3 regions of the Morococcus cerebrosus genome follow, and region 1 is predicted to be linked to each of the others. Evidence: predicted binding sites of a transcription regulator. Region 1 holds the regulator's gene; each other region holds the start of a gene.
What was found. Region 1 encodes FNR, which switches genes on or off when oxygen is low (the NO sensors DNR and NnrR bind a similar motif). Its sites were predicted from a motif close to TTGATNNNNATCAA; they were not measured.
Positions count from the first base shown of each region.

Region 1 (2,272 bases):
CGGCTTCGGTATCGATGCGGCGTTGCGGCTTGAAGATATGCGGCAGGTGGGCGTAGTGATAAAGGGCAAGGCGGTCGGGATCGAGCGACAAGACAGTGTCGATGGTGGTTTTAATGCTTTCGGCGGTTTGGTGCGGCAGACCGTAAATCAAATCGACGCTGACGGATTTGAATCCGGCTTCGCGGGCGGCATCGATGACTTTTTTGGTTTCGTCGTAGCTTTGGATGCGGTTGACTGCTGCCTGCACTTTGGGATCAAAGTCCTGAATGCCGACGCTCATGCGGTTGAAGCCGAGCTTACCGAGCATGAGGACAGTTTCGCGGCTGACTTTGCGCGGGTCGATTTCGATGGAGTATTCGCCGCCAGGGATCAGTTGGAAGTGTTTGCGTATCATGCGGAATACGCGTTCGATTTGGTCGTCGCTCAAGAAAGTCGGCGTACCGCCGCCGAAGTGCAGTTGCGCGAGCTGATGCCGTCCGCCCAGATGCGGGGCGAGCAGCTCCATTTCTTTTTCAAGGTATTCGATGTAGGCATCGGCGCGGCTTTTGTCTTTGGTGATGATTTTATTGCAGCCGCAGTAGTAACAAATGGTGTTGCAGAAGGGGATGTGGATATAAAGCGAAAGGGGCTTGTTCAAAGCCCCCATACCGCGCTGATTCAAGGCATTGATATATTCGGCTTCGCGAAATCCGTCATGAAAACGGTCGGCTGTGGGGTAGGAAGTGTAGCGCGGACCGCTGGAAGGAAGGCTGGCGATGAGTTCGCGGTCGAACTCAGGCTTGTCATCGTTTCTATTGTGATTATTTTGTATCGGTATTACTTTCATGGCGTGTGCGTGATTAGAGTAATGAAGTTAGGCAATTTTCGGATAGTTTGGTAGAATGCCACAGTATGATAAACCTGTCTTGATATGTGTCAATAACTTACGTAATCATGACAGGATAAAAACCTTAATTTTAAGGGTGTTTTATGACCACACACAATGCTATGCATCAGATGAAAACCCTGTGTTCTTCCTGTTCGCTGCGTGAACTCTGCCTGCCTGTCGGGCTTTTGCCCAATGAGTTTGCACAATTGGACGCGGTCATCCGACAGAGCCGCCGCTTGAAGAAGGGTGAATATCTGTTCCGCACCGGTGAGCCTTTCGCGTCGCTGTTTGCCATCCGTGCCGGTTTTTTCAAAACCACGGTTGCCAGTCAGGACGGTCGCGATCAGGTTACCGGCTTTTTTATGTCCGGCGAACTCATCGGTATGGACGGCATTTGTTCCCATGTCCACAGCTGCGACGCGGTGGCTTTGGAAGACAGCGAAGTGTGTGAGCTGCCCTTCACCCACATCGAAGAGCTGGGACACAACATCCCCAGCCTGAGAAGCCATTTTTTCCGGTTGATGAGCCGCGAAATCGTGCGTGACCAAGGTGTGATGCTGCTTTTGGGCAATATGCGCGCCGAAGAACGTCTGGCAGCGTTTTTGCTGAACTTATCCCAACGCCTTTACTCGCGCGGATTTGCCGCTAATGATTTCATCTTGCGGATGTCGCGCGAAGAAATCGGCAGCTATTTGGGACTGAAACTGGAAACCGTCAGCCGCACACTGTCCAAGTTCCACCATGAAGGTCTAATTTCGGTCGAACACAAACACATTAAAATCCTCGACTCGCAAGCCCTCAAAAAAATGGTATCCGGCTGTTCGCACGCCATCTGACGGATACCGAAACCATTTCAAACTTCAAACAGAATCCAAGGTCGTCTGAAAATTTTCAGACGACCTTCTTCATAAAAACCAATTATGAAACACAAGAAAAAACTCATTGCCTTGACCGCTGTCTGCGCCCTGCTCGCCTACTGGCTTTATCCCGATCAACATCCCGTTTACCCCGCAAGCGACCATTACGACCCGAAAACGCAAACCTTCTTCAACCCCGAACCGCAGCAGAAACCGACCGGCCTGACCGGCGCATTTTGGAAGATTCTGACCGACCCGCAGGCAACGCGCCCGCCCAAACCTCTGCCTACCGTCAAGCCCGATTGGCAAACCTTCCTCGCCGCACCCGAAGGGAAAAGCCGTTTCGTCTGGTTCGGGCATTCCACCCTATTGATGCGGATCGGCGGGCAAACCGTCATTACCGACCCCGTTTTCGGCAATTCCCCATCCCCATCACCATGAAACGCTTCCAGCCTGCCCCCTCAGAAATCGACGAACTGCCGCCCGTCGATGTCATCCTGATTTCACACAGCCACTACGATCACCTCGAAAAAGACAGCGTGCAAGC
Region 1 covers NZ_CP094242.1:1,651,410-1,653,681, reverse strand. Annotated here, with positions in the region: gene hemN (oxygen-independent coproporphyrinogen III oxidase) at 1-826, opposite strand, end outside; gene fnr (fumarate/nitrate reduction transcriptional regulator Fnr) at 970-1,704, shown strand; partial or broken gene MON37_RS07775 (MBL fold metallo-hydrolase) at 1,789-2,272, shown strand, end outside.

Region 2 (2,272 bases), 630 kb from region 1:
ACATCCCAAGGATGGAAAAAAGTTGAAGTTGAAAGTTTAAATTTTGATAGGGCACGGCAATTTTGTACAGCTGTAGTGAATGAGAGCAATACTGGACAAAGAATTACAGAATCTGAGCCCATGGTATCATTAACCTTTCCTACGGGACAAAGGGCTCAATTTGTTATTCCACCTGCTTGTGATGCAGGAAAGGTTTCTATTACAGTTCGACTACCTTCGAAACATACTAAAAGTCTTAGTCAGTATAGTTCAGATGGTTTTTTTAATCAAATTGTTGATTTTAATAACCAACTTTCTGATCATGATAAAGAGCTATTAGATTTGAAAAATGGTAAATGCTACGAAATGTTTTTCAAGAAAGCAGTTGAGTATAAAAAAAATATTGTCGTATCTGGCGCTACGGGAAGTGGTAAGACTACTTTTATGAAAGCATTAGTAAACCATATTCCTTTGCATGAACGGTTGATTAGCATTGAAGATGCGAGAGAACTTTTTATTCCTCACCAGAACGTTGTTCATTTACTTTATTCTAAGGGAGGACAGGGTAGTGCAAATGTATCTGCTAAAAGTTGCATGGAGTCTTGTTTAAGGATGAAGCCAGATAGAATTATTCTTGCTGAGCTTAGGGGTGATGAATCATTTTATTTCATTCGTAATTGCGCGTCAGGGCATCCTGGTTCTATTACTAGTTGCCATGCAGGGAGTACAATACAAACTTGGGATCAACTGGCTTTGATGGTCAAGGCATCCCAAGAAGGAAGCGGTTTAGAGTTTGATGTAATTATGAAGCTATTAAAACAAACTATTGATATAATCGTACATATAAAAGCGTATTCAGGAAGTCGCTATATCACTGGAATTGATTTTAACCCATTAAAAAACTAAGTTTATTCGCATAATGTATATTATGTAAAATTATTTCGGTTGCAACCTTATTTTTATGTTTTATAAATATTTTCTTACTTACAGTTAAAGTCGTTTGAAAATTCAAATTTCAGACGACTTTCTGTTTTTAGAGTTGTTTTTTATCGCGTTTTACTAATCTGTTCTTGATAATCCTAGGCCGAAAGCGCAAACAGCACTGTTAATTTCTAAAATAAACTATCACACTAGAAAAATCATTTTTCGAGAGATTTTTCGCTATAAATAAAATTTTCTGTATTGACAGAAATAAAAGACAAAAATAAAATACCCTCACTATGAAACTGAATCCGACTACTGAAAAATTCATCCTCCACTGGGGCGAAATGGGCACCAAATGGGGCGTCAACCGTACCGTTGCGCAAATCCACGCCCTGCTCTATATCTTAGGCAGACCGATGAATGCCGAAGAAATTACCGAAACGCTCGGCGTAGCGCGCTCCAACGTCAGCAACAGCATCAAAGAGCTGCAAAACTTGAGACTGGTGCATACCGTGCATATTCTGGGCGACAGGCGCGATCATTTTGAAACTTCAGACGACGTCTGGACTTTGTTCCGCACCATCGCAGAAATGCGTATGCAACGTGAAATCGAACCGACGCGGCAATTTTTGCAAAGCCTGATCGACAGCCCTGAATTTAGTCAGGAAAACGAAACCGCCAAGCAGCGAATCCGACAAACCCATGATTTCATCAGTACGCTGACCACGTGGGCAAATGAAATGTTGAAGCTTTCCACCTCAACCATGGTGAAAATTTTAAAAATAGGCGCCGGAATACAAAAATTTTTCCGATGATGCCAATCAAATGGTTTTTTATAGTGGATTAAATTTAAATCAGGACAAGGCGACGAAGCCGCAGACAGTGCAGATAGTACGGCAAGGCGAGGCAACGCCGTACTGGTTTAAAGTTAATCCACTATAATATACCCAACCTGGTTTCTCTTACGCAATCATAGGTGTGTTATGACGCATTCAACAGATGATTATTTCGACTATCCGAGAGGCAGAGTCATCACCGTTTATGCTGCATCTACGGTATTTTTTGCATTTAGTATCGGCTACTATGCTTTATTCTTTACCGTACCTGCCCTAATTTGCGGTTTGATCTTAAGCTTGACGTCTGCATATAGAGACTTACGCGGCCTTATCCGGGCAATCATAACCGGATCATTATGCGGTTGCCTATATCTTTTACTGTTTGGCGCAGATTTTGTCACCAGCCTCCTAGCCGGCGTGGTAATAGGCGGTACTTATTCTTTTATTGTTGGCGTTTTGAGCTTGCCCAATCCTCCGGGAGAGGATGATATTCAGGAACCTGCCTAATTTTTTACCTTTATATTTCTCTTTTG
Region 2 covers NZ_CP094242.1:1,023,440-1,025,711, forward strand. Annotated here, with positions in the region: gene virB11 (P-type DNA transfer ATPase VirB11) at 1-885, shown strand, start outside; gene MON37_RS04735 (GbsR/MarR family transcriptional regulator) at 1,200-1,718, shown strand; gene MON37_RS04745 (NADH dehydrogenase) at 1,887-2,246, shown strand.
Region 2: the regulator FNR is predicted to act here: its motif matches at 1,162-1,175, upstream of MON37_RS04735 (GbsR/MarR family transcriptional regulator).

Region 3 (2,272 bases), 1.2 Mb from region 1:
CTGATTTTCTGAAGCAACAACCACGGCGCAAGGCAGTTGTTTGGCGAGTTCTTGGGCAAAGCTCGGACCTGACAGCACGCCGATTTTTTTGTTCTCAGGCAATACTTCTTTCAATACTTGGAAGGTCAACAGCCCTGTGTCTTGTTCAAAGCCTTTGCAGGCAGCAAGGACGGGAATATGGTCGGCATTGTGTTGTTTGAGGAGTTCTGCGCTGCTTCTCAAACCTGCGACAGAAGTTACGACAAGAATGAGCCCGCTGTCTTTGAGCGCATCACCCAAATCGGCATAAACGGTTAAGGATTCAGGGAAAGGGAAACCGGGCAGGCCGCGTTTGTTTTCACGTTCTGCCTGCAATGTACGGACTTGTTCGGGATTGCGTGTCCAAAGGGCGACTTCGTTGCCGTGGCTGGCAAAGTGCAGGGCAAGGGCTGTACCCCAAGAACCTGCGCCGATGACGGTAATTTTCATTGTGTGTCTTCCAACGGTAAATTGTCGTTTAATTTAAACCAATCGGCTTGGCAGTGCAAGCGATAGAGGTCTATTCAACATGAAAACCGCATGAAAATACAGAAGCTATCGCATATATTGCTTATCTCTATTGAAAATCCAATATTGATTTACCGCAAAGGGCAAACCACGCCCGCTGTTTATACTTCGCGGACAAAAAAAGCCGGACATATCAAACGGGCGCAAACAAAGCGGAATGCCATTCCCTATTTTCGCCCGCCATTCATCACGGCAATCAACGGAAACGGTGCTTACTCATAATAATATCCACTACAAAAAGGAACACGCCATGAACCACCGCAACACCCGACTGCTCCTGTCGCTTGCTGTTTTATCCGCATTAGCCGCCTGTGGCGGACAGGAAAGCAAGGAACAAAAACCTGCTTCCGCACCGACCGAGGCCTCTGCCGTTCAGACGACCCCTGACGCTGCTTCAACTGCCTCAGCAGCGTCCCAAGCAGCCGTTGATAGCAATGCCTCTCCTGAAGACCAAGAGCTGCTCAAACGCGCGCAAGGCATCTTCAAACCGCTGCCGAGTGCCGAAGAAATGCAGAAACTGCGCCCGTTTACCGAAGAACAGGTCAAACTCGGCCATCAATTATGGTATGAGCCGCGCCTCTCCAAAGGCAACACCGTAAGCTGCAACTCCTGCCACAACCTTGCCACCGCAGGCGTGGACAACCTGCCGACCAGCCAAGGCCATAAAGGACAGTTCGGCGGACGCAACTCCCCGACCGCTTTAAACGCCGCCCTGCTCGGTATGCAGTTCTGGGACGGACGCGCGGCTGACGTTGAAGAACAAGCCGGTGGACCGTTGGTGAACCCTGTGGAAATGGCAAACGACTCGCAAGAAGCAGCCGCTGCCAAAATTGCCAAAATCCCCGAATATCAAGAACTGTTTAAAACCGCCTTCCCCGAAGACGGCGCAGTTTCCTTCAAAAATATCACCACCGCACTGGGCGCATTCGAACGCACCCTGTTGACGCCGACCAAATGGGACGACTACCTCAAAGGCAATGTCAACGCCCTGAACGAACAAGAGCGCAAAGGCGTGCGCGCCTTTATGGACAACGGCTGTATCGCCTGCCACAGCGGCGTCAACCTTGGCGGCGCAACCTTCCAAAAATTCGGTTTGGTTGAAGGCCCGTACTGGAAATTCATCGAAGATCCGAAACACGACAAAGGCCGTGCCGACGTAACCAAAAAAGCCGAAGACGAATTCTTCTTCCGCGTCCCAGGCTTGCGTAACGTCGCAAAAACTTATCCATATTTCCACAACGGCAGCGTTTGGGAATTGGACAAAGCCGTTACCATCATGGGTAAAGCGCAACTGGGCAAAGACTTATCTAAAGAAGACACCGACAACATCGTTGCCTTCCTGAAAACCCTGTCCGGCAATGTTTCCGACTCCGCCCGCACCATGCCCGAACTGCCTTTATCAGCACCAATGGAATCCCATCCGAACAATAAATAAGCCGTAGATTTAGGGTAACGGAACCCGTTATCCTAAATTTGTGCATACCAAACGTCGTCTGAAAAAGTTGTCCTGCTTTTCAGACGAAGTTTCGATTTATGGAAATGCAATATAGCTATCCCCTCGATATTCAAGCCATTCATTCCTTAAAATACCGATGTCAGCCCTGTTAAGATTTCCAATAAACCCCAATCGTGGTTTATAATCCTTCCTTGTACGAAACAGGGGTGCTGCCTGATGTTCTGGCGGCTGAGAAATACCCTTTACACCCGATCGGGATAATACCTGCGT
Region 3 covers NZ_CP094242.1:304,362-306,633, reverse strand. Annotated here, with positions in the region: gene MON37_RS01370 (NAD(P)H-dependent glycerol-3-phosphate dehydrogenase) at 1-468, opposite strand, end outside; gene MON37_RS01365 (cytochrome-c peroxidase) at 797-1,981, shown strand; TPP riboswitch at 2,195-2,272, shown strand, end outside.
Region 3: the regulator FNR is predicted to act here: its motif matches at 613-626, upstream of MON37_RS01365 (cytochrome-c peroxidase).